DNA from 4 places in the Streptomyces sp. NPDC057302 genome. Region 1 is predicted to be linked to each of the others. Evidence: riboswitches for the same ligand, from Rfam matches in the RefSeq annotation. Region 1 holds a riboswitch; each other region holds the start of a gene.
What was found. A riboswitch is a leader RNA that binds a small molecule or an ion and turns the genes downstream of it on or off. The one in region 1 is predicted to bind thiamine pyrophosphate.
Positions count from the first base shown of each region.

Region 2: another riboswitch for thiamine pyrophosphate. It lies ahead of ACFUPX_RS06585 (thiamine ABC transporter substrate binding subunit); the one in region 1 lies ahead of thiO (glycine oxidase ThiO).
Region 3: another riboswitch for thiamine pyrophosphate. It lies ahead of thiC (phosphomethylpyrimidine synthase ThiC); the one in region 1 lies ahead of thiO (glycine oxidase ThiO).
Region 4: another riboswitch for thiamine pyrophosphate. It lies ahead of thiM (hydroxyethylthiazole kinase); the one in region 1 lies ahead of thiO (glycine oxidase ThiO).

Region 1 is NZ_JBHUZJ010000048.1:39,951-47,742, reverse strand. It holds gene pknB (Stk1 family PASTA domain-containing Ser/Thr kinase) at 1-1,631, opposite strand, end outside; gene ACFUPX_RS28500 (thiazole synthase) at 1,723-2,517, opposite strand; gene thiS (sulfur carrier protein ThiS) at 2,524-2,742, opposite strand; gene thiO (glycine oxidase ThiO) at 2,739-3,938, opposite strand; TPP riboswitch at 3,936-4,048, opposite strand; gene ACFUPX_RS28485 (NAD(P)/FAD-dependent oxidoreductase) at 4,233-5,399, shown strand; gene ACFUPX_RS28480 (Rv2175c family DNA-binding protein) at 5,466-5,831, shown strand; gene thiE (thiamine phosphate synthase) at 5,919-6,575, shown strand; gene metF (methylenetetrahydrofolate reductase [NAD(P)H]) at 6,665-7,585, shown strand; gene ACFUPX_RS28465 (hypothetical protein) at 7,631-7,792, shown strand, end outside.
Region 2 is NZ_JBHUZJ010000005.1:218,579-226,370, reverse strand. It holds gene ACFUPX_RS06600 (LOG family protein) at 1-832, shown strand, start outside; gene ACFUPX_RS06595 (ABC transporter ATP-binding protein) at 910-1,956, opposite strand; gene ACFUPX_RS06590 (ABC transporter permease) at 1,956-3,566, opposite strand; gene ACFUPX_RS06585 (thiamine ABC transporter substrate binding subunit) at 3,617-4,699, opposite strand; TPP riboswitch at 4,792-4,908, opposite strand; gene rlmN (23S rRNA (adenine(2503)-C(2))-methyltransferase RlmN) at 4,929-6,035, opposite strand; gene ACFUPX_RS06575 (phosphatidate cytidylyltransferase) at 6,406-7,479, opposite strand; gene frr (ribosome recycling factor) at 7,520-7,792, opposite strand, start outside.
Region 3 is NZ_JBHUZJ010000128.1:809-8,512, reverse strand. It holds gene ACFUPX_RS42210 (cupin domain-containing protein) at 1-256, shown strand, start outside; gene ACFUPX_RS42205 (DUF5326 family protein) at 437-658, shown strand; gene ACFUPX_RS42200 (IclR family transcriptional regulator) at 956-1,669, shown strand; gene ACFUPX_RS42195 (SsgA family sporulation/cell division regulator) at 1,773-2,210, shown strand; gene ACFUPX_RS42190 (YibE/F family protein) at 2,271-3,659, opposite strand; TPP riboswitch at 3,731-3,886, shown strand; gene thiC (phosphomethylpyrimidine synthase ThiC) at 3,879-5,660, shown strand; gene ACFUPX_RS42180 (hypothetical protein) at 5,725-6,603, opposite strand; gene ACFUPX_RS42175 (metallophosphoesterase) at 6,786-7,704, opposite strand, start outside.
Region 4 is NZ_JBHUZJ010000019.1:72,423-80,214, reverse strand. It holds gene ACFUPX_RS16610 (purine-cytosine permease family protein) at 94-1,488, opposite strand; gene tenA (thiaminase II) at 1,485-2,174, opposite strand; gene thiD (bifunctional hydroxymethylpyrimidine kinase/phosphomethylpyrimidine kinase) at 2,181-3,014, opposite strand; gene thiE (thiamine phosphate synthase) at 3,011-3,622, opposite strand; gene thiM (hydroxyethylthiazole kinase) at 3,885-4,715, opposite strand; TPP riboswitch at 4,709-4,834, opposite strand; gene ACFUPX_RS16585 (TIGR03086 family metal-binding protein) at 5,013-5,612, shown strand; gene ACFUPX_RS16580 (hypothetical protein) at 5,859-6,167, shown strand; gene ACFUPX_RS16575 (GlxA family transcriptional regulator) at 6,263-7,267, opposite strand; gene ACFUPX_RS16570 (cysteine hydrolase family protein) at 7,424-7,792, shown strand, end outside.

The sequences.
Region 1 (7,792 bases):
TCCAGGTCGGAGGTCGCGTCGGCCTGGGAGTCGCCGGTGACGTCGGGGACCTCGACCTCGGGGCCCTTGCTGACGGTGAGCGTGATGGCGGAGCCCGCCTTGCGCTTGGTGCCCGACTTCGGGTCCGTACCGATCACGGAGCCCTTGCGGATCTCCTCGCTGAAGGCCTTGTTCGTCATCCCGGGTGCGAGCCCGGCATCCTTGAGTTTGTCCTTGGCCTCCGCCAGGGAGGTACCCGAGAGGTCGGGGACCTTCACGATCTCGGGGCCCCTGGAGATGGTCAGCGTCACGCTGCCGTTGTCACGGATGCGCTCGCCCGCCCCGGGGTTGGTGGCCATGACCGTGCCCCGCTTGTCGGTGTCGCTGTACGCGCGCTTGACGTCCTTCACGTCGAGTCCGGCCTCGCCGAGCCGCTTCTTGGCCGCTGACTCGGTCTTCGCCAGGAGCGGCGGGACCTTGGTGAACTGGCCGGAATTGATGTACCAGACGCCCGCGCCGAGACCGAGCGCGAGAAGGACGGCGGCGACGATCGCCAGGACGCCGCGGCGCGGGTTGGGCCGCCGCCTGCGGTCGGGGGCGGCCGGTGGAGCGGGCGGCGGTGTCGCCAGGATGCTGGTGCGGTTGAGCTGGTCCTCGCGGTCGCGCCGGTCCTCGGGGCCCTGATCGCCGTCCGTGGGCAGCGGCAGCTGCACGGACCGCGCCGAGCGCGGAATCACGCTCGTACGGTCGTCGGCGTTGTCGTGTCCGGTGCTGTGCGCCTGCGGCGGCACCGCGTCCAGCTGCTCCAGGGAGAGCGCGGCCCGCGCGTCCCTGGCCTGCCCGAGGAGCGCCACCGCGTCGTGCGGGCGGACGTCGGGCGTGCGGGCGGTGGCGGACGCGACCAGGTCGTCGAGCTCGACGGCGAGTCCCGGAACCACCGCGGACGGCGGCGGCACGTCCTCGTGGAGGTGCTGGTAGAGCACCTGGGCGGGCGACTCACCGGAGTGCGGCTTGGCGCCGGTCAGCATTTCGTAGAGCACGACCCCGCACGCGTACACGTCCACGCGTGTGTCGGCCGTGCCGTGCTCTATCTGCTCGGGGGCGAGATAGGAGACCGTGCCAAGGACCGTGCCCGTCGTGTTCGTGACGGTGTCCACCGCGCGCACGAGCCCGAAGTCGGCGACCTTGACCCGGCCGTCATCCCCTATGAGGACGTTCTCCGGCTTCATGTCGCGGTGCACGAACCCCGCGCGGTGCGCGGCGCCGAGCGCGGCGAGGACCGGCTCCAGGATGTCGAGGGCCGCGCGCGGCTGCAGGGCGCCGCGCTCGCGGAGCACGTCACGCAGGGTGCAACCGGCCACGTACTCCATCGCGAGATAGACGTACGCACCGTCGGCGCCCTGGTCGTACACCCCCACCACGTTCGGGTGCGAGAGCCGGGCGATCGACTTCGCCTCGCGGATGAAGCGGTCGACGAACGAGACGTCGGCGGCCAGCGTCGGGTGCATCACCTTGAGCGCGAGCACGCGGTCGAGGCGGGTGTCCACGGCCCGGTAGACCGTGGCCATCCCGCCGACCGCGATCCGCCCGTCCACGCGATAGCGGCCGTCGAGCACCTGCCCGAGGAGCGGGTCCTGAAGGGTCGTGTCCACGAAGGGAGTCTACGAGCCACCGCTGACAGGGTTGCCCGCCCGGTCCGGCTCGGACCGGGACTGCAGCCGAGCTGTAACAGGCGCGCGACGCTCAGAAGGCGGGCCGCTCCGGATCGAGCCGGGCCATCCCCTCCGCTGGCGAGGAGGCCTCGGCGAAGTGCCGCCTGGGGATCCGCCCGGCCCGGTACGCGAGCCGCCCCGCCTCGACCCCGTGCCGCATGCCCTCGGCCATGAGGACCGGCTCCTGCGCCCGGGTCACGGCGGAGGCGAGCATCACACCCGCGCACCCCAGTTCCATCGCGAGCGCCGCGTCGGACGCCGTTCCCGCCCCCGCGTCCAGAATCACCGGCACGCGTGCGTGCTCCACGATCAGCTGGAAGTTGTGCGGGTTGCGGATGCCGAGCCCGGAGCCGATGGGGGAGCCGAGCGGCATGATCGCCGCGCAGCCCACGTCCTCCAGCTTGCGGGCGAGCACCGGGTCGTCGTTCGTGTACGGAAGGACCGTGAAGCCGTCGTCGACCAGGGTCTCGGCGGCGTCGATGAGCTCGATCGGGTCGGGCAGCAGCGTCCGCTCGTCCGCGATGACCTCCAGCTTGACCAGGTCGGTGCCGAGCGCCTCCCGCGCGAGCCGGGCGGTCAGGACGGCCTCGCCCGCGGTGAAGCAGCCCGCCGTGTTCGGCAGGACCCGGATGCCCAGCCGCTCCAGGACGGAGAGCACCGAGCCCTGCACACCGGGATCGAGGCGGCGCATCGCGACCGTCGTCAGCTCCGTGCCGGAGGCGACGAGGGAACGCTCCAGGACGTCCAGGCTCGGCGCACCGCCCGTACCCATGATCAGACGCGAGGAGAGGGTGAGCCCGCCGATGAGGAAGGGGTCGTCTGCCATGTCGGTTCAGCCTCCCTGGACCGCGGTGAGGACCTCGACGCGGTCCCCTTCGGTGAGCGCGGTGGTGGACCACCGGGTGCGCGGCACGACGGTTTCGTTGAGCGCGGCGGCGACCCCGGACGGGGCCGCGGTGAGGGTGGCGACGAGGGCTTCGAGGGTGGTGCCCGCGGCCACGTCGCGCGCCTCTCCGTTGACGGAGACGGCTGTTACGGCTGAGAGAGTCATGCGGGCTGCTCCATGAAGCGCTTCGTGAGGGGACTGCCGGTGAAGCGCCGGGGGGTGAACCCCCGCGCCTCGTCGGGCAGTTCACCGGTGGTCAGGGCGTGCGCCATGACGTCACCGGTGATGGGCGTCAGCAGGACGCCGTTGCGGTAGTGGCCGGTGGCCAGCTGGAGGCCGGACAGCGCGCTCGGGCCGAGCAGCGGCGCGTTGTCGGGGGAGCCGGGGCGCAGGCCCGCGCGGGTCTCGGTCAGCGGCAGTTCCGTGATGCCCGGTACGAGCTCGTGGGCGTCCCGGAGCAGCTCATACACGCCGCCCGCGGTGACCGTCGTGTCCCAGCCGAGCTCCTCGCTGGTCGCGCCGACGACGAGCTCGCCGTTCTCGCGCGGCACCAGATAGACGTGGCTGCCGCGCACGACGGCGCGCACGGTGCGGCTCAGGAACGGCGCGTACCGCTTCGGCACCGTGAGCCGCAGCACCTGCCCCTTCACGGGACGCACGGGAGGCAGGACGCCCTCGGGGACCCCGGCGAGGCGCCCGCTGAGGCTGCCCGCCGCGAGCACGGTCTGGCCGGCCTCCAGGGCGGTGCCGTCGGTGAGGACGATGCCGGTGGCCCGGTCTCCGGCGACCGTCAGGCGCTCCGCCCACACACGGTGGAAGACCACTCCCGCCCGCTCGCAGGCCACGAGCAGCGCCGCCGCGAGCCTGCGCGGGTCGACCTGGTGATCGCCGTCCACCCGGAGGCCGCCGCGGACGCCAGGCGCGAGCATCGGTTCGAGGCGGCGGCACTCGCGCCCGCTCAGCCACTCGGACGTGAGCCCCGACCGCTCCTGGAGGGCGTGCAGTTCGCGCAGGTGGGCGCGGTCGTCGGAGTCGAGCGCGACGGCGAGCGTGCCGCACGCGCGGTAGCCGAGATCGCGACCGCTGGCCTCCGCCAGCTCGGCCACGAACGCGGGATAGCGCTGCGCCGACGCCAGATTGAGGCCGAGCAGCGTCTGCTCGCCGTAGTGCAGCTCGGTGACGGCGGCCAGCATGCCCGCGGCGACCTGCGCCGCGCCGCCGCCCGGTTCGGGGTCCACGACCGCGGTGGACAGACCGCGCTGGGCCGCCCGCCAGGCCGTGACCAGGCCGATGATGCCGCCCCCGACGACAAGGACGTCGGTCGGCCCCGTCGCCCCATGGGGTGGTGTACGTGAATGCATGGGCGTCCAGCCCCTCCCTTCGCCGGCATGACCCGGATCAGGTTCGTACGGTCGGAGGCCGTCCAGCCTCCCTCTCAGCCCGGTGCGTCCGGGCTCCCGCGAGTGTTCTGCATCCGCCACCCTAGCCCCTGGTGTCCGGGGGCAGTAGGGGAGCTGTCCGGGTATGCGCCGTGACGGTGTGTCATAGATCTCCCCGTAGCGCTCTGCGGGGCGCGTCACCCGCCGCCCTAGAGTGATCGGGTGAGCGAGCAGCGGAGGCAGGCAGAGCGGCGCGTAGTCGTCGTCGGCGCGGGGATGGCAGGGGTACAGACCGCCGTGGCCCTGCGCGAGCAGGGGTTCGCCGGTGCGGTCACCCTGATCGGAGCGGAACCCCATCAGCCGTACGACAGGCCGCCGCTGTCCAAGGCCGTGCTGCTCGGCAAGGCGGAGGGCTCCGCCTTCGACATCGACTTCGAGGCGCTCGGCATCGAACTGAGCCTGGGCCACGAGGTCACGGGCGTGCGCCCCGCGGACCACGCGCTGGACACCGCGTCGGGCCCGGTGCCCTACGACACCCTCGTCATCGCCACCGGCGCCCAGCCGATCCTGCTGCCCGGCTCCTCGGGAGTCCCCGGTGTCCATCTGCTGCGCACCCTCGACGACGCCGAGCGGCTGCGGCCCGTGCTCGCCGAGCAGCACCGCATCGTGGTCGTCGGCGCGGGCTGGATCGGCGCCGAGTTCGCGACCGCCGCACGTGAGGCGGGCTGCTCGGTCACCGTCGTCGAGGCCGCCGAGCGACCGCTGGCCGGGGCGCTGCCCGCGGAGGTCGCGGCGCCGATGACGTCCTGGTACGCCGATTCCGGCGCCGAACTGCGCACCAGCGCGCGCGTGGAGCGCGTCGAGCCCGGCAGCGTCCTCCTTGACGACGGCACCCGGCTGCCCGCGGACGCGGTCGTCGTCGGCATCGGCGCACGCCCCGCCACGGACTGGCTCGCGGACTCCGGCATCACCCTGGGCGCCCACCGGGAGGTCCTGGCCGACGACCACCTGCGGACGTCCCACCCCGACGTGTACGCGGTCGGCGACTGCTCCTCCTTCCCTTCGGGAAGGTATGGCGAGCGCCTCCTCGTGCACCACTGGGACAACGCGCTCCAGGGCCCGCGCACGGTGGCGGCGAACATCATCGGCGAGACCCCTTCGGCGTACGACCCCGTCCCGTACTTCTGGTCCGAGCAGTTCGGCCGCTTCGTCCAGTACGCGGGACACCACGCGTCCGCCGACGAGCTCGTGTGGCGCGGCGACCCCTCGGGCGCCGCCTGGACTGTGTGCTGGCTCCGCCGGGGCGCCCTGGTCGCCGTACTCGCGGTGGGCCGGCCCAGGGACCTGGCGCAGGGCCGCAAGCTGATCGAGGCGGGCGCCCGCCTCTCCCCGGAGACGGCCTCGGACCCCGCGGTACCGCTGAAGAAGGCCGTGCTCCCGTAGGCGCTGCCGTCAGCGAGGGGACCCGCTGCCCGGCCGCTGTCAGTGGCCGGAGATACGCTTGACCCCGTGACCGAGATTGACGCAAAGACTGATGCTCTCGTCCCCGAGTGGCTGCACCTCCCCGACATCGCAGAAATGCTCGACGTCGAGGTGACGCGTGTGCGCCAGCTGGTCAAGGAAGGCCAGCTGATCGCCGTGCGCCGTGGTGAGAACCGCGCGCTCGCGGTGCCGTCCGCCTTCATCGACGGCGACAAGATCGTCAAGGGCCTCACCGGCACCCTGACGCTCCTGCGGGACGACGGCTTCTCCGACGAAGAAATGCTGGAGTGGCTCTTCACTCCCGACGAGACCCTGCCCGGCACCCCCGCGCAGGCTCTGAGCGAGAATCGCGGCACGGAGGTGAAGCGCCGCGCCCAGGCGCTCGCCGTCTGACCGACACGGAAAACCGTTGCGTGCGGGCCGCGCGTCCCCCGGGGACACGCGGCCCGTAGGCCACCGACACCCCGGGGGGACCTCTTCATGGCCACCAAGCCTGCCCGCGAGCAGCTCGCGGACGCCCGCCTCTATCTGTGCGTGGACGCCCGCAAGCGCCAGGGAGACCTCCCGGAGTTCCTCGACGCCGTCCTCGGTGGCGGTGGCGGTGTCGACATCGTGCAGCTGCGGGACAAGGGCATGGAGGCGGCCGAGGAGCTCGACCACCTCCAGGTCTTCGCCGACGCCGCCCGCCGGCACGGCAAGCTCCTCGCGGTGAACGACCGCGCGGACGTCGCGCACGCCATCGGCGCCGACGTCCTGCACCTGGGCCAGGGCGACCTGCCGGTGCCCGCGGCCCGCCGCCTCCTGGGCGACGACGTCCTCATCGGCCGTTCCACGCACGCCGACGCCGAGGCCGCCGCCGCGGCGACACAGGACGGCGTGGACTACTTCTGCACCGGACCCTGCTGGCCGACCCCCACCAAGCCGGGCCGGCACGCCCCCGGACTCGACCTGGTCCGGTACACGGCGTCGCTCGGCACGGACCGCCCGTGGTTCGCCATCGGCGGCATCGACGCGGGCAACCTCGACGAGGTGCTCGAAGCGGGCGCCCGCCGCGTCGTCGTCGTACGGGCGATCACCGAGGCGGACGATCCGGCGGCCGCCGCCGCCGACTTCGCGAAGCGCCTGCGTACGGCCTGATCGGCGATCTTCGGCCAACCTTCGGGGAGGCTGTCCGCAGGTTGGACGGGGATTGGCCGCTGGCGGCACCCCGTCGCTAACCTGCCCGTATGGCCCTAGGCACTGCTTCCACCCGATCTGATCGCGCACGCACCGTGCGCGACATGCTCGCGACCGGCAAGACGACGTATTCGTTCGAGTTCTCGGCGCCCAAGACCGAGAAGGGCGAGCGGAACCTGTGGAACGCCCTGCGCCGGGTCGAGGCGGTGGCCCCCAGTTTCGTCTCCGTGACGTACGGAGCGGGCGGCTCGACGCGTGCGGGCACGGTCAAGGAGACGGAGCAGATCGTCGCCGACTCGACGCTCACGCCGGTCGCCCACCTGACCGCGGTCGACCACTCCGTGGCGGAACTGCGCAACATCATCGGGCAGTACGCGGACGCGGGCATCAGGAACATGCTCGCGGTCCGCGGCGATCCGCCCGGCGATCCCCTCGCCGACTGGGTCAAGCACCCCAAGGGCCTTGAGTACGCCGCCGAACTGGTCCAGCTGATCAAGGAGTCGGGCGACTTCTGCGTGGGCGTCGCGGCCTTCCCCGCGATGCATCCGCGCTCGGCCGACTGGGACACCGACGTCCGGCACTTCGTCGACAAGTGCCGCGCGGGCGCCGACTACGCGATCACACAGATGTTCTTCTACCCGGAGGAGTATCTGCGTCTTCGCGACCGGGTCGAGGCCGCGGGCTGTTCGACGCCGATCATCCCGGAGATCATGCCGGTGACGAACGTGCGCATGCTGGAGCGGCTGCCCCAGCTCAGCAACGCTTCCTTCCCTCCGGCTCTCAAAGAGCGCATCCTCACAGCCAAAGACGATCCGGCGGCTGTACGCTCCATTGGCATCGAGTTCGCGACGGAGTTCTGCGCGCGGTTGCTGGCCGAGGGTGTCCCGGGGCTGCACTTCATCACGCTCAACAACTCCACGGCGACTCTGGAAATCTACGAGAATCTGGGCCTGCATCACCCGCAGGCCTGACCGGCCGTACCCCTGGGGGCGGCGGCCGCGGGGAGAGGGGCGTACATGGGCTGGACGGTCCTCTACATCGCGTTCGGATGCGTCGCGCTGTGGCTGCTCGGCGAGGTGCTGCTGCAGTACAAGGCGCGGCTGCGCTGGCGGCTGCTCGCCTTCGGCGGCTTCCTCGGTGTGGTCGTCGGCGTGCTGCTGCCGTCGGTGGTGGTCATC
Region 2 (7,792 bases), on a different contig from region 1:
CTTCGCGGGACTCTCCGAGGGTGGGTACGAGGCGACTCCCGACGCCCGTGCGTACGCCTGGTTCCAGGAGACCAAGGCCGACGGCGACGTCTTCTCCTCCATGCTCCGCGCGATCCACGACGACTCGGTCTCGGACGCCCTCGACGAACTGCTGGTCAGCGCGCGGGTGGTGGGCGTCATGGGCGGCCATGCGATGGCCCGCGGCACGGAGGCGTACGAGGGCGCGGCCAGGCTCGGCCGCTCGCTGGCCCGCGCCGGGTTCACGGTCGCCACGGGCGGCGGCCCCGGCGCGATGGAGGCGGCGAACCTGGGCGCGTACGCGTCCGTCTTCCGCGACGAGATGCTGGACGAGGCACTCGAACTCCTCGCCAAGGCACCGTCGTTCAGCCCCTCGATCTCCGAGTGGGCGCGCGCCGCCTTCGACGTCCGCGAGCGCTGGCCGTCGGGTGGAGCGTCGGTGGGCATCCCCACCTGGTTCTACGGCCACGAGCCGCCGAACGCCTTCGCCACCCAGCTGGCCAAGTACTTCGCCAACGCCACCCGCGAGGACGGCCTCCTGGCCCGCTCGAACGCGGGCGTCATCTTCCTCCCCGGCGCGGCGGGCACACTCCAGGAGATCTTCGACGCGGCGACCCCGAACTACTACGAGTCCCGCGGCGAACCGGCCCCGATGATCCTGGTGAACCACGACCACTGGACGAACCGGCTCCCGGCATGGCCCCTGCTCCAGGCGCTGGCGAAAGGCCGGTCGATGGAGTCGAGGATCGCCCTGGTGGACACGGTGGAGGAAGCACCGGACGCGCTGCGGGGCTTCAGCCCGTCCGGCATCTGAGGACGCACTCGGCGGGCGGCGAAGCCGGTGATGACGGCGCTCAAGGCCCCGGCGCAGCAACAGCGCCGCGGCCCACGTCAGCCGAGAACCACGACATCCCCCGCGTCGAACGCGACCCCCACCGTCTCCCCCACCCCGGGCGCATCCCGCAACGCACAGGCGGCCTCAAGTCGCGGCCCCGCCCCGGGCTCCAGATGAACGGCAACGTGCGTACCCCGGAAGGTGCGCGCCGTCACCGCGCACGGCAGCCCCTCGTCGGCGGGCACGAGCCGCACGCCGGCCGGCCGCACGAGAATCCTGCACCGCCCGTCCGCCGCGCCGTCCGGCACCGGAACCTTGCCCCAGGCGGTGTCCGCCACGTCACCGGCCACCGTCGCGTCGACGACGTTGTCGAAGCCGAGGAACCGCGCCACGAACTCGTCAGCGGGATGCCGCCAGACCTCAAGTGGCGTACCGGACTGGGCGATCCGCCCCTCCCGCATCACCACGACCCGGTCCGCCAGCGCGAACGCCTCGCCCTGGTCGTGCGTGACCGCGAGCACCGTCGTACCCAACTCGTCGAAGAGCTCACGGAGTTCGACGACGAGCCGCTCCCGCAGCGACCGGTCGAGCTGCCCGAGCGGCTCGTCCAGCATGAGCAGGCGCGGCCTCGGGGCGAGCGCACGCGCCAGGGCGACCCGCTGCTGCTCACCGCCGGAGAGCGAGGCGACGGCCCGCCGCTGCGCACCCGGAAGCCCCACGAGGTCGAGCAACTCGGCCACCCTGTCGGCCTGTTCACCCCGCGACGCCCCATGCATCCGCAGCCCGAAGGCGACATTGCCCGCCACGTCACGCTGCGGGAACAGCTGGTGGTCCTGGAACATCAGGCCGACCCCACGCTTGTGCGCGGGCACGCCCCGCTGGTCCCTCCCGCCCAACAGGACCTGACCGCCGTCGAGCTCCTGGAGCCCGGCGACCGCGCGCAGCAGCGTCGACTTGCCGCTGCCGCTGGGCCCGAGCACGCACACGATCTCGTGCTCGTCGACCGCGAGCCCGACCCGGTCGAGCACGGCCCGCGCCCCGAACCGCACGGTCGCATCGGCGAGCGTCAGCAAACCGGCACCGCCTGTACCACCTGCATTCATCAGAACTCCCCGGTCGTGCGGTCGGTACGGAGCCGTTCGAGCAGCAGCAGCGACACCGCACACACCACCATCAAGATCGTCGAAAGGGCCATCGCCTGCCCGTAGTTGAGCTCACCGGCCCGCCCGAGCAGCCGCGCAACGGCGACCGGAAGCGTCGGGTTGTCCGGCCGCGCGATGAACACGGTCGCGCCGAACTCCCCCAGGGACACGGCGAAGGCGAACCCCGCGGCGATGAGCAGCGCCCGCCGCACCATCGGCAGGTCGACCTCCCGCCACGCCCGCAGCGGCGACGCGCCCAGCACGGCCGCGGCCTCGCGCAGGCGTCCGTCCACCGCGCGCAGGACGGGAAGCATGGTGCGTACGACGAAGGGCACGCCCACCAGCGCCTGCGCGAGCGGCACCAGGATCCAGGTGGAGCGCAGGTCAAGCGGAGGCTTGTCCAGCGTGATCAGGAAGCCGAAGCCGACCGTCACCGCGGAGACCCCCAGCGGCAGCATCAGCAGCGCGTCGAACCCGCGCACGAGCCGCCCGGCCTTGCGGGTGAGCGCCGCCGCGGCGAGCCCGCCGATCACCAGGGCGATGGCGGTGGCGGCGAGCGCGTACTGGAGCGAGTTCCAGACCGCCTCGATCGGCGGGACGAGGAACGCCCCGCCCTCCGCCGATGTCAGTTCCTTGTAGTAGGTGAAGCCATAGCCGCCGGGACCGCTCAGCGACCGCTCGATCAGCACGCCGAGCGGCAGCACGATCAGCACGGCGATGGTGGCCATGACCCCGGCGAGCAGCGCCCACTGCCCCGCCCCACGCGGCCGCCGCGCGACCGTGGAGGCGTCGACCAGCTTCAGCGCGGTCTCGCGCCGGCGCACGGTCCACGCGTGCACGGCGAGGATCACGCCGACCGCCGCGAACTGCACGATGGTCAGGACGGCCGCCGTCGACAAGTCGAGGAGCTGGGCGGTCTGCCGGTAGATCTCGACCTCCAGGGTCGAGTACGCGGGCCCGCCGAGGATCTGCACGACACCGAACGAGGTGAACGTGAACAGGAAGACCATCAGAGCCGCCGCGGCGACCGCGGGCCCGAGCGCGGGCAGCGTCACCGTCCGCCAGGCGGTCCACCGCGAGGCGCCGAGCATCCGCGCGGCCTCCTCCTGACGCGGGTCGAGCTGCGCCCAGAGCCCGCCGACGGTCCGTACGACGACGGCGTAATTGAAGAAGACGTGCGCGAGCAGAATCGCCCACACGGTCGTGTCGAGCCGCACGCCCCACATCTCGTCGAGGAACCCACCCCGCCCGAGCAGCGCGAGGAACGCGGTCCCGACGACGACGGTCGGCAGCACGAACGGCACCGTGACGACCGCCCGGAGCAGCTGCTTGCCCCTGAACTCGAAGCGCGCGAAGACGTACGCGCCGGGGAGCGCGATGAGCAGCGTGAGCGCGGTCGACGCGAGCGCCTGCCAGGTGGTGAACCAGAGCACGTGCCGGACATCGGACTGCGCGAGGACATCGACAACGCGCCCGAACTGCCACTCCCCGCCCACCTTCAGACCGCGCGCGACGATCGCGGCGACCGGATAGGCGAAGAAGACCGCGAAGAACGCGACGGGCACGGCCATCAGACCGAGCCGCGCCGCACTCCCGCGCGCGAGCCCCTTACGGGCCCTGCTTACTTCAGTACGAGCGAGGTCCACGACTTGACCCACTGCTCGCGGTTGTCGGCGATCTTCTTCGGGTCCAGGGTCTCCGGCTTGTCGATCGTCGCACCGTGCTCGACGAACAGCTCGGGCAGCTCGGCCTTCTCCCGCACCGGGTTCACGAACATGTTGAGCGGCATGTCGTTCTGGAACTCGGAGCTGATCAGGAAGTCGAGCAGCGCCTTGCCGCCCTTCTCGTTCTTGGCGTTGCCGAGCAGACCCGCGTACTCGACCTGCCGGAAGCAGGTGCCGGTCGCGACGCCGGTCGGCGCCTCCTTGGGCTGCGGCTTGGCGTAGAGCACCTCGACGGGCGGGGACGAGGCGTAGGAGACGACGAGCGGCCGGTCGCCCTTGGCCTTCTTCCCCCCGGCGGACCCGGAGAACTCCTCGTCGTAGGCCTGCTCCCAGCCGTCGACGACCTTGACGCCGTTGGCCTTGAGCTTCTTCCAGTAGCCCTGCCAGCCGTCGTCCCCGTACTCGGCGGCGGTGCCGAGGAGGAATCCGAGGCCGGGCGACGAGGTCGAGGCGTTCTCGGTGACAAGGAGGTCCTTGTAGGCGGGCTTGGTCAGATCCGCGAAGGACGTCGGCGGCGCCAGCTTCTTGTCCTTGAAGTACTTCTTGTCGTAGTTCACGCAGATGTCGCCGCTGTCGACGGGCGTGACGCGATGCTTGCCCTGATCGGCGCGGAACTGCGGAAGGACCTGCCCCGACCCCTTGGCCTCGTACGACTGGAAGAGGTCGTTGTCGAGCGCGCGCGAGAGAAGCGTGTTGTCGACACCGAAGAAGACGTCCCCTTGCGGGTTGTCCTTCGACAGGATCGCCTTGTTCACGGCAGCGCCGGCGTCCCCGTCCTTGAGGACGTTGACCTTGTAACCGGAACTCTTCTCGAACGCCTCCAGTACATCCTTGGAGACGCTGAAGGAGTCGTGGCTGACAAGCGTGACGCTCTTGGAGTCGGCCTTGTCGCCACTGTCCGACGAGCCGCACGCGGATAGCGCGACGAGCGAGAGGCCGACCGCGACAGCGGTGAAGGTGACCTTCTTGGTGGTGCTCACTGAGTTCAACTGAGTTCATTCCTCCTGGAGTGACCAGGAAGAGACGCGGCCCTGCCCACAGCCCTGAAGGGGCCGCGGGCAGGGCGCAACAGCTTGAGTGATGTCCGAACTTCCTACCTGGAATGACCCGGGCAAGGTTCAGAGGGTCTGCGGCCATCCTGTCCTTGGTGCCGCACTCTCAGCGCTGTGGCGCTCCCCTGTCGGAATATGAAGATGTGTTCCGGCCAGACTAACGCTCCGACGCGGCGAGCTGACCGCACGCCCCGTCGATCTCCTGACCACGGGTGTCACGAACAGTGACGGGCACCCCATGGGCGGCAATGGCATCCACGAAGGCCTTTTCGTCTTCCGGCCGCGACGCCGTCCACTTCGAGCCCGGCGTCGGGTTCAGCGGGATCAGGTTCACGTGCACGGGCTTGTTCTTGAGCAGCCGCCCGAGCCGGTCACCGCGCCACGCGTGGTCGTTGATGTCCCGGATCAACGCGTACTCGATCGACAGCCGACGCCCCGACTTGGCGGCGTACTCCCATCCCGCGTCAAGGACCTCACGCACGTTCCACCGCGTATTGACGGGTACGAGGGTGTCGCGGAGCTCGTCGTCGGGCGCGTGCAGCGAGATGGCGAGGCGGCACTTGAAGCCCTCGTCGGCGAACCGGTGGATGGCGGGCACCAGGCCGACGGTCGACACGGTGATGCCACGCTGCGAGAGCCCCACACCATCGGGCTCGGGGTCGGTGAGCCTGCGGATGGCCCCGGTGACCCGGTTGTAGTTGGCGAGCGGCTCGCCCATCCCCATGAACACGATGTTGGAGAGCCGTGCGGGCCCACCCGGGATCTCCCCGTCCCGCAGCGCCCGCATCCCGTCCACGATCTGGTGCACGATCTCGGCGGTCGTCAGGTTCCGGTCGAGACCGGCCTGCCCGGTCGCACAGAACGGGCAGTTCATCCCGCACCCGGCCTGCGACGAGATGCACATCGTCACGCGGTCGGGATAGCGCATGAGCACGGACTCGACGAGCGTCCCGTCAAACAGACGCCACAACGTCTTGCGGGTGGTGTCGTCGTCACAGCTGATGTGCCGCACCACGGACATCAACTCAGGCAGCAACGCCTCTTGCAGCTTCTGGCGCGAACCGGCGGGAATGTCGGTCCACTGCTCCGGGTCGTGCGCGTACCGCGCGAAGTAGTGCTGCGAGAGCTGCTTGGCGCGAAACGGTTTCTCGCCGACAGCGGCGACGGCTTCCTTGCGCTCGGCGGGCGTGAGGTCGGCGAGATGCCGCGGCGGCTTCTTGGCTCCGCGGGGCGCGACGAAGGTGAGTTCTCCGGGTACAGGCATGGTCCATCCAGTGTCGCAGACGACGGGAACCCGGCCAGGCCACGGCCCCTCGTAGCGCCATCTGTGCGCGGTGGCGGCACCTGTACGCGCAAGAGCGCCGCCCGGCGGCGGTTCCTGGCGGTAACCGGGGGCATACGCGAGCAATGACCTCTTGCTGTGTCGCATCGGTTCAACTGGCGGAGAAGTGGCAAGGCCCCCCGTGGTTCAAATGGGTCTTCCTCGGTGTGTGGGTGCTCTGCGCGGTGTTCATCCTCGTCAGGCTGCGCAAGAACGGGTGGAAGATTCCCCGGCGGCGCTGAGAGACGGAGCGACACGGAGAGGGGCCCGCCGTCCATGGACAGCGGGCCCCTCACGTACAGACGGGCGCAGGTCAGCCGGACCCTACGAAGATCACCAGCAGCAGCCAGACCACCGGAGCCGTCGGCAGCAGCGAGTCGAGGCGGTCCATGATGCCGCCGTGGCCGGGGAGCAGCGTGCCCATGTCCTTGATGCCGAGGTCCCGCTTGATCATCGATTCGCCGAGGTCACCGAGTGTCGCGCTCGCGGCGACGGCGAGGCCGATCAAGAGGCCCTGCCACCACGTGCCGCCGTCGATCAGGAACTCCATGCACAGCGCACCGCCGGCCATCGCGAACGTCACCGCGCCGACCAGGCCCTCGCGGGTCTTGCCGGGGCTGATGCGCGGGGCCAGCTTGTGCTTGCCGAAGCGCCAGCCGATCGCGTACGCCCCGGTGTCGCTGACCACGGTCAGGAGCAGGAACGTGAGCACCCGCATCGCGCCGTCGTCCGCGGTGAGCATCATCGCCACGAACGTCGCGAGGAAGGGCACGTAGAACGCCGCGAAGACGCCCGCCGTGACGTCCTTCAGATAGCCGTCGGGCGGCTCGGTCATCCGCCAGACGAGTACCGCGAGGGCGGTGAGCGCCATGGCGACCCAGGCGCCCTCGGGCCCGCGGACGTATCCGGCGACGACCATCGCGGCGCCGCCCACCGCCAGCGGGACCAGCGGCGCCTTGATGCCCTTGCGCTCCTCGAGCCGCGAGGTGAGCTCCCAGAGACCGACCACGACGGCGACCGCTATGACGCCGACGAAGACGGCCTTCACGATGAAGAGCGACGCGACGATCACCGCGCCGAGCCCCACGCCGACTCCTATGGCCGCCCCGAGATCACGGCCCGCGCTCTTCTTCTGCGGCGCCTGAGGCGTCTGAGGCGCCCCAGGCGCGCGGGGCGCCTCGGGGGCGGGCTGCGATGCGCTGGGCATGGGCTCCCGGGGTACTTCAGGCATGTCAGGCACGATGGGCATGGGCTGCGTCTCTGCTGGATACAGGGCGTCTTGCGCATCGTACGCGGGACCTGCCGGGGCAGCCCCTTGAGCAGGGCCCTGGTCGGGCGGCCCCCAGTACCCGGTTCTGGGAGGCGCCCCCCAGGAAGAGTCGTTCACGGATCGGATTCCTCAGTCCTCAGACCTCGAGCCCTAGCCCTCAGACCTCGAGCAGCTCGGCTTCCTTGTGCTTGAGCAGCTCGTCCACCTGAGCGACGTACTTCGCGGTGGTGTCGTCGAGCTCCTTCTCCGCGCGACGGCCCTCGTCCTCGCCGATGTCGCCGTCCTTGATCGCCTTGTCGATCGTCTCCTTGGCCTTGCGGCGGATGGAGCGGATCGAGATCTTGGAGTCCTCGGCCTTGGTCTTGGCGACCTTGATGTACTCCTTGCGGCGGTCCTGCGTCAGCTCCGGGAACGTCACCCGGATGATGTT
Region 3 (7,704 bases), on a different contig from region 1:
GCAGTTTCTGCGCGAGCGGAACATGTCGGTGGGGCTGTACGCGCTCGACGCCGGGGAGTCGGATCCGCAGCAGCCGCATCAGCAGGACGAGGTGTACATGATCGTCAGCGGCCGGGCGTCGATCACGGTCGGCATGGAGACCACCCAAGTCGCGCGCGGCAGTGTCGTGTACGTGCCGGCGGGGGTCGCCCACAAGTTCCACCACATCAGCGAGGACCTGCGGGTGCTCGTCGTCTTCTCTCCGCCGGAGGGCTGATCCGCACCCTCTGATGGGCCTGTCCTCTACGCCGGAGGGCTGACTTCTCAGGGCTGCGACCTCGGGGTTCCCTAGGGGGCGGATCAGGGGAGGACAAGGGACGCGAGGCCCCCGTCGGGCCCTCCGCCGCCCTAGCATCGAATGCAAGAAGTAGGACGGATGCGGAGAGAGGTAAGGACGATGGCAGCGCAGGAGATCTTCTCGGGATTGCCGTGGTGGGTGAAGTGGATCGCGGTGCCGGTCATCGCCCTGGTCGTGTTCGGCGGTTTGATAGCGAGCGTCGTGGGATTCGTGGTCGGCCTGTTGTTCAAGGCACTGATTTTCGTGGCGCTGGTCGGCGGACTCATCTACGTCGTACGGAAGTTCATATCCGGCTCGACGTCTTCGCGCGGCGACTGGTGATTTCTCGCAACAGTTCGCTCGGGTGGGGGAAGTTTCCCGGTGCGCGGGCTTAGGCCGTCGGCCAGCGGTTAGAGTCCGAAAACCGACGCGGGGTGAGCCCCGCTCGGGCGCACTGCGCTCCCACCCGTGTATCCCGGGCACGGGCGGAACCCCCACGCGTTTCGGGAGTGAACCTTGGCCACGGTCGACGCCACACCCGCCGACACCTCCTCCAACGACCCCTCGTTCGGGCCACAGCCGATCGTCACGGCGACAACTGCCGCCGCGCCGACCCTCATTGGCTCGGTACAGCGGGCGATGCGGTTGCTGGAAGCCGCTTCCGCACATCAGGAGGGCGCGCCTGCCAAGCAGTTGGCCCGGGAGGCAGGGCTAGCGCTGCCCACGGCCTACCACCTGCTGCGCACGCTGACGCACGAGGGCTATCTGCGCCGGGACAAGGGCGTGTTCGTGCTCGGCGAGGCGGCTGAGCGGCTGAGCGCGAGCGGGGCGCAGCAGAATCGTCGCGGCATGATCGGCGAAGCCCTGGAGCACTGGCGTGACGCCATCGGGGTGCCGGTGTATTTCGCCGTCTACCGCGAAGGCGAGATCGAGGTCGTGGCTGTGGCGGACACGCCGGGGAATCCGGCGGTGGAGGAGTGGGCCGACTTCCGCGAGACAGGACACGCCCACGCGATCGGGCAGTGTCTGCTCGCCCAACTCGACGACGAGCGGCGTCAGGACCACCTCTCCCGCTATCCGGTGCAGTCGATCACTCCGTACTCGGTCCGTGACGACCGGAGTTTTCTGCGCCGCCTGGAGGGGATGGGCCGGATGGAGCCCGTGGTGGAGCGTCAGGAGTACGCGTTGGGCACGGTCTGCGCCGCGATTCCGATCACTGCGGGCAACACGGCGGCCACCATGGCGATTTCCGTGCCCGCTTATCAAGCAGATCGGCTACTACCTGCAGCGGAACGGTTGCAGAATGAGCTCGGGAGGCTACTGGGGACACTTGCCTTCTCTATCAGCATCTGAAAACTCACTCCTTGTGATCTGATGTGTACGTTAAGCAAGATGCCATGAGTGTCAGGGAGTTGGTTCCTGGCCAGTCGAGCTTTAGCGACGGGGTAGGCGGGCGATGCGCGAGTCGGTCCAGGCAGAGGTCATGATGAGCTTCCTCGTTTCCGAGGAGCTGTCGTTTCGCATCCCGGTGGAGCTGCGTTACGAAAGCGGTGATCCCTACGCCGTCCGGCTGACCTTCCACCTCCCCGGGGACGCCCCTGTGACCTGGGCTTTCGGGCGGGAGCTGCTGGTCGACGGGGTGGGCGGGGCGTGTGGCGACGGGGATGTGCACATCGCGCCCACCGATCCCGAGCTGCTCGACGAGGCGCTGATCAGGCTTCAGGTCGGTTCGGACCAGGCGCTCTTCCGGGTGGGGATCCCGCCGCTGCTCGCTTTCCTGGACCGTACGGACAAGCTGGTTCCGCTGGGGCAGGAGCGGGCGCTCGCCGACCTGGAGACGCATCTGGACGAGGCGCTGGACCGGATCCTCGCCGAGGAGCAGAGCGCGGGTTGACCTCCGCGAGCCGAAGGGCCAAGCCGACGGCAGATTGCTGCATTTCGTGGCATCCAAGGCTCAGGCCTTGCGGCGCCGGCCTTTTCCGCTACGGCTCTGCTTGGCTGCCGGGGTGGCGCCGCTTCCGGGGTGGGCCGAGCCTCCCGTCCGGACCGCGGCGGCCGCCGGGGTCGAACGGTCGGCCGAGACCACCAGGGCCGCGAGCGCGGTAGTCACCGGTACCGAGGCGACCAGGCCGATCGAGCCGACCAGGGTGCGCACGATCTCCTCGGCCACCAGCTCACTGTTGGCCACCGTGCCCACGCTGCTCTGCGCGATCGAGAAGAGCAGCAGCAGGGGCAGCGCCGCGCCCGCGTAGGCCAGGACGAGGGTGTTGACGACCGAGGCGATGTGATCGCGGCCGATGCGGATGGCCGCGCCGTACAGACCGCGCCAGCCCATCGTGGGGTTGGCCTGGTGCAGTTCCCAGACGGCGGACGTCTGCGTCACCGTCACGTCGTCCAGCACGCCGAGCGAGCCGATGATGACACCGGCGAGCAGCAGGCCGCTCATGTCGATGGACGGATACAGGCCGTGGATCAGGCCCGTGTTGTCGTCCGTGTTGCCCGTCAGCGATGCCCAGCCGATGAAGAGCGAGCCGAGGAGGCCGATGAGGAGCAGCGAGATCAGCGTGCCCAGGACCGCGACCGATGTTCGTGCCGTCAGACCGTGGCACAGGTAGAGCGCGATCAGCATGATGGCGCTGGCCCCGATCACCGCCACGACCAGCGGGTTCGAGCCCTGAAGGATCGCGGGCAGGATGAAGAACGTCAGGACCAGGAAGCTCAACGCCAGGGCGATCAGGGCCATGAGGCCGCGCAGCCGTCCCACCACGACGACGGCGAGCGCGAAGATCCCGGCGAGCAGCGCCATGGGGAACTTCCGGTTCACGTCGGTGACCGAGTACTGCAGCGCCTCGGGGGCCGTGGGCTCGTAGGCGACCACCACCTGCTGGCCCTGGCGCAACTGCCGCGGTGAGTCCGGCTGGACGATCTCGGTGAAGGTGCGGCCCTTGTCGTTGCCGCTGGTCACCTCGATCGTCGCCTTCTTGCAGACGCCCTTCGCACGGGACTGCGCGGACTGTCCCTCGGCGGTGGAGGTGTCGCCGTTCGGCGGGGTCTGCGAGGCGTTCACGTCCTTGCAGGGGAGTTCTCGCACCTTCGTCACGTCGGCCGACTGGGTCTGCCGGTCGAAGCCGACGCCGGTGCGCGCGTGGTCGGGTGCGCCGCCGGGCCAGAACACCGCGAGCCCCACGACGACCGCCGTGGCGAAAGGAATCAGCACGGCGGCGATGACCTTGCGCAGATGCTTGGAGACGGGCGCGGCCGGACCATGGCTGTGGGAGTGGCCATGCGGGTCCGGCGGCACGTTCGGGGCGGGCGGCTGGGACGGCGGCTCAGTGGTGGTCACTGCCCGATCATCGCAAGAACGGAGGGGGCCCTCTGTTCAGCGCGCCCGATAGGACGCTAGCGTGGAGCCACCTTTGCAATCGCGGGAGCTCGGAGCACCGGGCTGAGAGGGCGCTGACCTCCGTACGAAGCGGCACAAATAGTGCACGAGCCGTACGGAATTCGCTGCGTCGACCGCCGAACCTGTTACCGGGTAATGCCGGCGTAGGGAGTAGGTCTCATGACCGCAGCGGACGCACGCACGCCTGCCTCGAAGCAGAACCAGAGCGACGAGGCCGGGAAGTCCATCGGCTGGCACAAGGCGTATGTCGAGGGCTCGCGCCCCGACCTGCGGGTGCCGGTCCGCCAGGTGCACCTCACCAACGGCAAGGCCGTGACCCTGTACGACACTTCGGGTCCTTACACCGACGAGTCCATCGACACCGACGTCCGCAGGGGCCTCGCGCCCCTGCGCGAGAACTGGATCATCGCCCGCGGCGACACCGAGGAGTACACGGGCCGCCCGCCCCGCCCCGAGGACGACGGCATCAAGCACACCTCGCCGCGCGGGGGCCTGAAGAACCTCGACGCGGTCTTCCCCGGCCGCCCGCGCCAGCCGCGCAGGGGGCGCGCGGGCCAGGCGGTGACGCAGCTCGCGTACGCCCGCCGCGGTGAGATCACGCCCGAGATGGAGTTCATCGGGATCCGCGAGAACCTAGACCCCGAGGTCGTGCGCGCGGAGGTCGCCGCGGGCCGCGCGGTGATCCCCGCCAACGTCAACCACCCGGAGATCGAGCCGATGATCATCGGCAAGAAGTTCCTGGTGAAGGTGAACGCCAACATCGGCAACTCCGCGGTCACCTCCTCCATCGAGGAGGAGGTGGACAAGATGACCTGGGCGACCAAGTGGGGCGCCGACACGGTCATGGACCTGTCCACCGGGCGCAACATCCACACCACCCGCGAGTGGGTCCTGCGCAACTCCCCCGTCCCCATCGGGACCGTGCCGCTCTACCAGGCCCTGGAGAAGGTCGACGGCCAGGCCGAGGCGCTGACCTGGGACATCTACAAGGACACGGTCATCGAGCAGGCCGAACAGGGCGTGGACTACATGACGGTCCACGCGGGCGTGCGCCTTCCGTACGTCCCGCTGACCGCCAACCGCAAGACCGGCATCGTCTCGCGCGGTGGCTCGATCATGGCGGCCTGGTGCCTCGCGCACCACAAGGAGAGCTTCCTCTACGAGAACTTCGAGGAGCTCTGCGAGATCCTCGCGTCCTACGACGTGACGTACTCGCTCGGCGACGGACTGCGCCCCGGTTCGATCGCGGACGCCAACGACGAGGCGCAGTTCGCCGAGTTGCGCACCCTCGGGGAACTCAACACGATCGCCAAGCGTCACAACGTACAGACGATGATCGAGGGCCCGGGGCACGTCCCGATGCACAAGATCAAGGAGAACATCGACCTTCAGCAGGAGATCTGCGAGGAGGCGCCGTTCTACACGCTGGGCCCGCTGACCACCGACATCGCGCCCGCGTACGACCACATCACCTCCGGCATCGGCGCCGCGATGATCGGCTGGTGGGGCACGGCGATGCTCTGCTACGTCACGCCCAAGGAGCACCTGGGCCTGCCCAACCGCGACGACGTGAAGACCGGCGTCATCACGTACAAGATCGCGGCCCACGCGGCGGACCTCGCCAAGGGGCACCCGGGCGCGCAGGACTGGGACGACGCGCTCTCGGACGCGCGCTTCGAGTTCCGCTGGGAGGACCAGTTCAACCTGGCCCTCGACCCCGTCACGGCTCGCGAGTTCCACGACGAGACGCTGCCCGCGGAGCCCGCGAAGACGGCGCACTTCTGCTCGATGTGCGGGCCGAAGTTCTGCAGCATGAAGATCTCGCACGACATCCGGCGTGAGCACGGCGGCACGCAGGACGAGATCGCGGCGGGCATGGACCAGAAGTCCAAGGAGTTCGCGGCAGCCGGAAACCGCGTGTACCTGCCGATCGCCGACTGACCGGCGCGGTGCGTGGCGCTTCGGGCGGGCTCCTACTGGTGCCCGCCCGAGGCGCCCTCGCGTCCTACTCCGGCTTGTGGTCGGGACCGCCGAAGTCCGGGCTCGAGAAGTCCGGGCTCGAGAAGCTCGGGCGCGGACCCGCCGCCGGGCCGCCGTCCGGGCTGCTGAATCCGGGCCTGTGGTAGCCGAGTTGAGGCATCCGGCTGCTGGGATCCGCCGACGGCGTACGGGCCGCGTGCGCCGCCGTACCCGGATCCGCCAGGGCCTCCCGCAGGAACGGCAGGAGGCCGCGCTCCAGGAGCGCCTCGCCCCAGGCTTCCCTGGCGCGGGCCACTTCCTCGTTCTGTTCGCCGTGCGAACCGGCCAGGAGCGAGGTGGAGCCGTTGCGCAGGGCGGTCAGGAGCAGGCCGATCGCGGCGATCAGGATGCCCCCTGCGGTGAGCGCGCCGAACAGCCATCCCGCGGTGAGCAGGGTGTCCGCGAAGGCGGGCTCGGGGTTGAGCATCTTCAGGATGTAGCCGACGAGCAGGAAGATCGCGGCGGCCGCCCCGGCGAGGACGGGCGCGAGCACCGCGACGACGGCGATGGCCCCCGCCCCGGAAGCCTGGGCGGTGACCTCTCCCATCGTCGTGGCGAGACCGAGGCCGCCGGAGCCGGCTTCCGCCGGTCCCTCGGGGCTCCGCTCCCTGATCGATGGTGCGGCAGATCCGCTGTCGCGCAGTTCTTCGCGGATCTTCACATAGTGCGTGTACTCGGTCGTGGCGGCGGCCGTGATCAGCGCGGTGGCGTTCAGCGCCATCGTGCGCAGCTGTTCGGGATTGAGCCGCTCGCCCATTGCGGCGAGATCAGGACGGTTCGGTGCGGTGCGCAGCGCCTCATCAAGGATCCGCTCGTACTCGGGGCGGTCCTCATTGAGCAGGTGTGGAGCGCTGTTCATGTGCATCCCCCGATGCTCCGTAGGGCTTGGGAGCTCGCATGGCTGCGAGCCGTCGGGCAGAAACGGAGGGGAGCCTGCTACGGATAAGCCGATGGTAGAGCCGTGACGGCACGCGGTGACAGGGGGTTTCCAGAAAAAGGCCCCTTGGCCTGCGTGATCGTGTAGGGGTGCACCTGCCCCAGGAACGCTCAGTTATCCAGGGGTAGTTGGCAGACCAGCAGCTTTCCGGCCATGGTCACGCCGCCGTCCATGGCGATGGCCAGTCCGCCTGCGTAGATGTGCGGCCCCTCGATGACGGGTCCGCCGCCGTCCGAGTCATCCTCCGAGCCGACATCGCCGAGCAGATACGGGATGGGGCTGTGGCCATGCACGACGCGATGGCCGCCGTACATGTCGAGGAGTTCGCGTACGGCAGAGGGGCCCGACTCGTCGCGGAAGGCGAAGCGCTTGGTGAACTTCCGGAAGAGGTCCCAGCACTCGTCCGCGTCGTTGCGCGTGAGGGTCTCGCGGACCGTGTCGTTCACGGCTTCGATCGAGTCGCCGTAATCCAGATAGACGGTCGTGTCGGAGTGCATCAGGAGATGCCCGTCCTCCGACTCGATCGCGTCCAGGCGGGCCATCCACTGCAGATGGTGGTCCTCGAGGCGCTCCATGTCGGTCTTCTGGCCGCCGTTCAGGAGCCAGGCGGCCTGGAAGGTGGCCGTGCCCGCGCCCGAGTTGACCGGGGTGTCGCCGAACCGCTTCGCGCCGAGCAGGAGCAGCTCGTGGTTGCCCATCAGGGCCTTGCAGTAGCCGCCCGCGGCGGCGGCCTGCGCGGAAAGGCGCATCACGAGGTCGATGACGCCGATGCCGTCCGGGCCACGGTCGGTGAAGTCGCCGAGGAACCACAGGCGCGCGTTGCCCGCGGACCAGTCGCCCTCGGCGTCGATGAGGCCCTGCTCCTGGAGCGCGCCGAGCAGCTCGTCCAGATAGCCGTGCACATCGCCCACGACGAACAGCGGGCCGTGTTCCTCGGACGCCGGCGCCTGCGGAGGCTCGGGCATGGCCTGCACCTCCACTTGCACGGTGTCGCCGCGGTTGATGACGGGCAGGTCGCGCTGGGTGGGG
Region 4 (7,792 bases), on a different contig from region 1:
GGCTGCTGGATGGCAGTGGGTGGGGCGGCCGTGCATGCGGTGGAGTGCCCCACGTCGTCGCAGGCCGGATAGCGCCCGTGGTGCTACTCGTCACTACCCGGGGTGCCGCCCCGGCGAGGCTGAAACGTGGCGGCGCCTGTGGCCCACGGCCAGGGTGGTGAGGGCAGCTACCGCGAAGGAGAGCAGGGAGGCGCTCATCCACGGCTGGACGGTGAAGCCCACGGCGTCCTGCAGCCAGGCCCAGAAGTCGGACCAGCCGGCGATGTTCGTCGGTGCGATCAGTTGGTAGGTGGCGAAGCCGAGTGCCCAGGGCAGCAGCATGACCCAGCGGGTGGGGGCCTGTTCGGAGACGTCCCAGGTGCGGTGGCCGCCGAGTACGAAGAAGTCCACGACCAGGACGGCGAACATCGGGATGAAGACCGCGCCGATCAGGTAGAGGAAGCTGGCGTAGCTGTCCATGTTCACCAGAAGGGCCAGGACGGTGGCCAGGGTGCCGCTGATCAGGCACAAGATGCGGCGATCGGCCCGGGGCAGCAGGTTCTGGGCGGAGACGGCGGTGGAGTAGACGTTGGCGAAGGACTGGTCGACCTCGCGCAGGACGAGGACACCGAAGCAGATCACGCCGACGCTGGTGGCGGTGAACGGATCGAAGACCCTGTACGGGTCGGTGGTGTCGAACGCGATCATGGCGAGGGCGGCCACGCCGAGGACCGAGCCCGCGACGCCCGCGAGGGTCTGCCCGACGACCAGGCCGCCGAATGCCTCCTTCTCGCTGCGGGAGTGCCGCGAGTAGTCGGCGACCAACGGCAGCCAGGAGATCGACACGGCGATCACGCTGTCGGCGGCGAACCAGAAGTCCTTCCAGGAGCCGCCCTTCATCGGAATGCCGCGGCCGGCCAGGTCCCAGCCCAGGTAGCAGATGGCCAGGACGACGGCGATGGTGACGTAGCGGCGGATGATGCGCAGGGCGCCGAGCGGGCGCAGGGTGAGCGCTGTCGTCACCGCGCCCGCGACGAGTACGTACAGCCAGCCGGGTCCCGGTTCGCCGAAGGTCTGGCGGGCCAGGATCTTCAGTCCGGTGGAGATGACCACCAGCTCGAAGACCGCCCAGCCGACCATCTGCAGCACGTTGAGGACGGTGGGCAGGTAGGACGCCTTCGCGCCGAACAGGCCGCGCAGCAGGACCATCGAGGGCGCGCCGGTGCGGGCCCCGGTGATGGCGGCGAGGCCGAGGGCGACGGTGCCGATCAGGGTGCCGACGACGGACGCGGTGACGGCCGCTGCGAACGACAGGGTCGGACTGCCGGTGCCAAGGGGGTCGAGGACGACCAGCATGCCGCTGAAGCCGAGCAGGCTGACGCCCAGGTTGGCCCAGAAGGTGCCCTGGTCCAGGCCGCTCAGGACCTTGGGTGTGGGCTGGTCGAGGGTGAGCGGCGCCTCGTCCGCCGGGACCTGTCCCGGGGTGGTGGGTTCGGTGGTGGTCGTCACTTCGCCGGCTCCGAAATCTGGACAGGAGCGGCGCCGACGGGCCAGGACTCCATGCGCCAGGCGGCGTCCCAGAACATCCACTCCCAGGTGGACGCGGTGGTGAAGACCGTACGCATCCGTGCGCGGGTGGCCGGGTCGGCCTGCTCCGCAAGCCGGTTGACGATCTGTCGGGCGTGCTCGGTGGCGGCTTCGAACTCCTCGTCGGCGTACGTGCCGATCCAGTCGCCGTAGGGGTGGGCGGCGAGGTCGCCGGCCAGCCCGAGGAGCTCCCGGCCCACCTCGGCGTAGATCCAGAAGCAGGGCAGGACCGCGGCGGCCAGCTCCGGATAGCCCTGGGTGTGCGCCACGGAGAGCAGGTAGGAGGTGTATCCGGTGCAGGTGGGCGAGGGCGTCCAGGCATCGACGTCGACGACGTTGCTCTCGTGCAGGGAGCTCTCGACGATCACGGCGTCGTGGGCGGACTTCGCGAAGAACGCGATGTCCTGCGGCCGGTCCGCCTTCGCGGCGGCGCTGGCCAGCGCGCGGGCGTAGCCGCGCAGGTAGAGGGCGTCCTGGGCCAGGTAGTAGACGAACTTCTCCCGGTCCAGGGTGCCGTCGCCCAGGGCGATGACGAACGGCAGCTTGTCGATGGCCGCACGTATCTCGGTCGTGGTCGTCCACAGCTCGTCGCAGAACGTCGTGGTCATGGGGGATCAGCTCCAGTACTGGTGGAAGTGGTGGACGGGTCCGTGGCCGCGGCCGATGTGCAGGGTGTCGGCCGCGCGCAGGGCCCCGGTCAGGTACGCCTTCGCGGCACTGACGGTGGTGTGCCAGTCGTCGTGCTGCGGGCGCAGGGCGGCGATCGCGGCGGAGAGGGTGCAGCCGGTGCCATGGGTGTTGCGTGTGTTGACGCGAGGTGCCGACAGCTCGCGGACGCCCGCGGCACCGGTGCCTGTGGCGTGCGTGGCGTCGACGAGGATGTCCACGGATTCCGCGTCGTGGGTGTGGTGGCCGCCCTTGAGGAGGACGCGCCTGGCCCCGGTTGTGAGGAGTGCGTGGGCCTGCTCGATGGCTTCTGCGCGGTTCTTTGCGGCGGCGGTGCCCAGGAGGTCGCCGGCCTCGGGGAGATTGGGGGTGATGAGGTCGGCGAGAGGCAGGAGACGGTCGCGTAGCACGGTCACCGCATCGGCCTCCAGGAGGCGGTGGCCGCTGGTCGAGACCATGACGGGGTCCAGGACGACGTATCGGGGGCGGTGTCGCTCCAGGGCTTCCGCGACCGCTGCGGCGATGCCGGCGTCGGCCAGCATCCCGATCTTGACGGCGTCCACCGGGACGTCGGCGAACAGCGTGTCGAGCTGCTCGATGACGAACGCCGGGGGGATGGCGTGGATGCCGGTGACGCCCAGAGTGTTCTGTGCGGTCAGGGCGGTCAGAACTGCTGTTCCGTAGGCGCCGTTGGCGGAGAACGCCTTCAGGTCGGCTTGTATCCCGGCGCCGCCGGAGGGGTCGCTGGCGGCGATGGTGAGGGCGATGGGCGGGCTGGTCACGCGGGGATCTCCTGTCGCAGGGTCAGAGTGCGAACGAGGGACTGGGCTGCGGCCTCGGGGTCGGGCTGCCCGCAGACCGCGCTGACGACGGCGATCCCGGCCACGCCGCTTCCCATGACCGCGGCGGCCTCGGACACGCCGATCCCGCCGATGGCCACGCAGGGCAGTGGGCTCTGCCGGACGATCCGGGCCAGGCCGCCCAGACCGAGCGGGGTGTCCGCGTCCGGCTTGGTGGACTGCGGGAACACCGGACCGACACCGAGGTGGTCGACGGTGTCCGGCACGTGCGCCAGCTGCTCGGGACGGCTGATGGACAGGCCGATGTACGCATGGGGACCGAGCCGGCGCCGGGCGCTCTCGGGGGAGACGTCCCGCTGCCCGAGGTGGACGCCGTCCGCGTCCAACCAGGCCGCCACGTCCAGACGATCGTTGACGATCAAGGGGACGCCCGTGCAGGCGAGTTCGGTCTGGATCGCCCGGCCGAGCGAGAACAGCGTGCGGTCGTCCGCGTCCGGATCGCGCAACTGGACGGCGGTCACGCCGCCCTTGACGGCCGCCGCGACGGTGGCGGCGACACCGCGGTGGCCGCAGAGTCTGGTGTCGGTCACGAGATAAAGGGACAGATCGAGAGGAGGTCGCACGGGTTACTCCTTGGGGTCTCCCGGCCGGGAAAGGTGTGGCAAACACATCGGGAGGTACGGGGAAGGACGGCCCTGACGTACAGGGACCTTGAGTTGTTCACAGGGACGAGCTGGGGGGGACAGGGCAGCAGGAACCGGTGTCGGGGGCGCAGTCGCAGGGCGGGCGGGAACTGTGCAGCGGGTGGCATCCAGGCCACCGCTTATGCAGGACCCCGCAGCACGCGCATGCTCAGCGCAGGTGGAGAGCCTCGGCGAGCCGCTCAGGACTGAGCTCGTACAGCGCGTCGATCAGGGCGACCGCGAACGTGCCGGGCGCCGCGGAGCGGGTGGCGGCGTCCTCCGCGGCCACGGTGAGCAGGCCGGTCGCGGCAGCGGCGGCAAGCAGCGCGTCGCCGGTGACGGCCGTGCAGGCGGCCACCAGGGCGCCCAGTGAGCAGCCCGTTCCCGTCACCAGAGCCAGCAGCGGGTGCCCATTGGCCAGGCGCACCACTCGCGCCCCGTCCGTGAGAACGTCCACCGGACCGCTCACCGCGACCGCGCAGCCATAGCGCCGGGCCAGCGCGCCCGCCGCGGCCAGCGCCGCCTCGGGGACGTCCGTGCTGTCCACGCCGCGCCCGCCTGTGCCGCCGTCCAGCGCCAGGATCTCGGAAGCATTGCCGCGAACGACCGCCGGGGGTGCGCTCTCGAGCAGTTCGTGGGCGAGTTCGGTGCGCCAGGGCAGCGGGCCGACCGCCACCGGGTCGAGCACCCACGGCCGCCCGGCTCCGGCCGCTTCTGTGACCGCGACACGCATCGCCGCCGCCGTCACGGACGTCACCGTTCCCAGGTTGACCAGAACACCCCCGGCCACCCGGGCCAGCGCCCCGGCCTCCTCCGCGCTGTGCACCATCGCGGGGGCAGCCCCCGCCGCGAGCAGCACGTTCGCGGTGAACTGCGACACCACGACGTTGGTCAGACAGTGCACAAGGGGTGCGGAGGTTCGCAGGGACGCGATCACATCCGCCACGGCGTCACGGGACACGGCAGTGCCGTGCTGGGCAGGTACGGAGGCAGTCTCCATCGTCAACACCCTTCCTACGCCGGCATTACCCGGTCCAGGTTCATGCGGTCGGCGGAAAGGGGATCAAGTCCCGTCCGCCCTCTCAGCCCGGCTACTCCCGAGCTCCCGCGGTGGTCGCTACGCAATGTACCTCCTTCAGGAACAGGAGTTCGCACTCGGGTACCTCACGAAACGACGTGGATCACGCGCGGCAAAGGGGCCTGCGCAGCCAGCGCCGCTGTGGTGCAGGGCGCGCAGAAGCGATCAAGGTCCGATTTCCGCCGGGAACAGCAGCTCCCCTTAACCAGAATCGGCTGCATGAAGGACACAGACGACACGTTGCTCAGCTACTTCGACACTGCGGCGGGAGGTTTCAGTGAACGGCTACGGTCGGTGCCGGATACGTGCTGGGAGAAAGCCACGCCGTGCACCGAGTGGAACGTGCGTCAACTGGTCAACCACATGATCCAGGGAAGCCGCATTTACACCTCGCTACTGCGTGGCGGCAGCAGTGTGGAGTTCCTGGCGAACCTGGACCACGAGACGTTCACAGGCGATCTGGTGACCACCTACCGGGACGCGGCTGCCGAGTGCCGGGCTGCGTTCCATGCCGTGGGCGCGCTCGACCGCATCGTCGACTACCCGTTCGGTCCTGTTCCTGGTCGACAGCTACTTGGCCTGTACGTCGTTGACGCGATCACCCACACGTGGGATCTCGCCCGTGCGGTACAGCTCGACGAGCGACTGGACGCGCGCACGGTGCACTGGATCCTCGACAACTTCCAGTGGATCTATCACGGCGTGAGTGAAAGCCCGATCACGGACAGCAGCACCTACTACGGACCGCCGACCAAGGCGCCCACGTCGGCCACCTCCGAGCAGGTGCATCTTCTTCACACCATGGGACGCAGGTTGTAGACCCGGCAGCACACGGAATCGTGAGAGTCCAGAAGGGCAAAGTGCGGTCGCGCAGCTCCCATCGGGCGGTAGCGGCTTCCACCGTGGTCTGCGCGGCGTGGGTGATCGATCCGCTCGTGTCGAAACGGAGCTCTGGGTGTCCGGCGTGCAGCTGGTGCGTGTCATGCAACGGCTCGGCGCCGGATTCACTGCCATGTATGGGGGCAGGGGAAGTGGGACACGACATCGCCCAAGCGAGGAGCCGGCATGACCACGTTCGTCATCACTGTCCCTGGCACTTTTCTCAGCGACATCAATGACTCGGCATGCGTTGCTCTCGAGCGGGAGCTGGCTTCTCGGCACACTGACGTGAGCGAGAGTGAAGGCGTCGACCTGTTGACGTTGAACGAAGGCGGTACCTTCTCGGTCCGCCTCGAAGTGGATGCTGCAGACCGCTACGAGGCTGAACTGCAGGCCGCGAGGCTTGTCGCGGCCGCGTTGAAGGAGGCGGGCATCAACGAAGCTGATGCTCCACTCGGCCCACCGGCGGTCACCGGTATTGACAGTGAGCTGTAGTCAAGCTGGGCTGCGTACCGCGGTCCACCGGGCGTTCGGCGAGGTCGGGGGATAGGCCTGGGATTCGGCGAATCGGTCCGGGCCCTGCGCGCACTTCACGGCATCTGAGGTACCCGGAATCGTCGCCGGTACTCGTTGGGCGTCGTGTTCAGACGGCGTCGGAACGCCCGCACCAGCGTGTCCACGGTGCCGAAACCGCAGGCAGAAGCGATCCGTTCGAGCGTGGCGTCGGAGGACTCCAGTTCGTGGCGTGCCTTCTCCACGCGCACCGATTCGATGTACGCGTGCGGGGTAACGCCCAGTTCGGTCTTGAACAGGCGCGTCAGGTGTCGGTCGCTGACATGCGCGTACTCGGCGAGTTCAGCCACGGTCAACGGTTCGGCGATGCGGCGCAGGATGTGGTGGCGCAGGTCCTCGATGCGCCGTGTCGTGGAGACCTGGGTCAGCGGGACGCTGAACTGGCTCTGTCCGCTGGGGCGTTTGAGGTACATCACCAGCTGGCGGGCCACCCGTAGCGCGACCGCTTCGCCGAGATCGTCGGCGATCAGAGCCAGGGAGAGATCGAGGCAGGCGCTGATGCCGGCTCCGGTCCACACGTTGTCCTCGCGGATGAAGATCGGGTCGGAGTCGACCTCGACGGCCGGGTGATCGGCCGCCAGCTGCTGCGCGGTCGACCAGTGCGTGGTCGCCCGCTTGCCGTCCAGCAACCCCGCCGCGGCGAGCAGGTGCGCGCCCACGCACACGGAGGTGATCCGGTGCGACCGTGCGGCGAGTACCTTCACCCATCCAACGAGATCGGGATCGACGAGCGGGTGCACGCGGCGCTCTTCATCCATCTCCACGGCACCAGGCACCAGAAGGGTGTCGATGCTGCGGCGTGCGGCCTCATCGAAAGTGAGGTCGGGCAGGATGCGCACTCCCGCCCCCGTGGTGACCGGGTCCATGGTCGCGGCGGCGAGCACGACCTGGTAGCCCGCAGCCTCGTCGGTCTCGCGCAGGGCGAGCGAGAACACCTCGGGGGGCCCGGTGACGTCGAGCAGGTCGACGCCCCCGAAGAGCACGATGACGATGAGCCGTCTGGCGACGGCGGTGTCCGGCACGGTTCTCTCTCCCCGGTCAGCTGAGCGGCAGTCATGTCGGTATCTGCAGGTTACATGTCATTGCCGACGTCCTGGCTCGGTCCTAACGTGGTGGACACAGCTCGAGGAACGCCGCGAGCTGCTCAAATCCCACGTATCTCCGAAGGTGGTTTCCCCATGTCCAAAACGACGCTGCGTGAGCTCAACGGCTTCGACCAGGCGCCAGCGAAGCTGGCCGACTCGACGCTGATCCTCATCGACTTCCAGAACACCTACACCCAGGGCGTGATGGAACTCGACGGCTGGGAGAAGTCCCTCGACGCCACGGTGCAGCTGCTGACACGGGCCCGCCAAGCCGGCACCAAGGTCGTGCACGTCATCAACGACGGCGGCCAAGGCACCCCCTATGACATCCGCGCCGAGATCGGCCACATCCACCCCAAGGCCGCGCCCCTCGACGGCGAGCCGGTCATCGTGAAGCAAGTCCCGAACGCATTCCTGGGCACCGACCTCGACACACACCTCACAGCGGGCCAAGACGTCGTC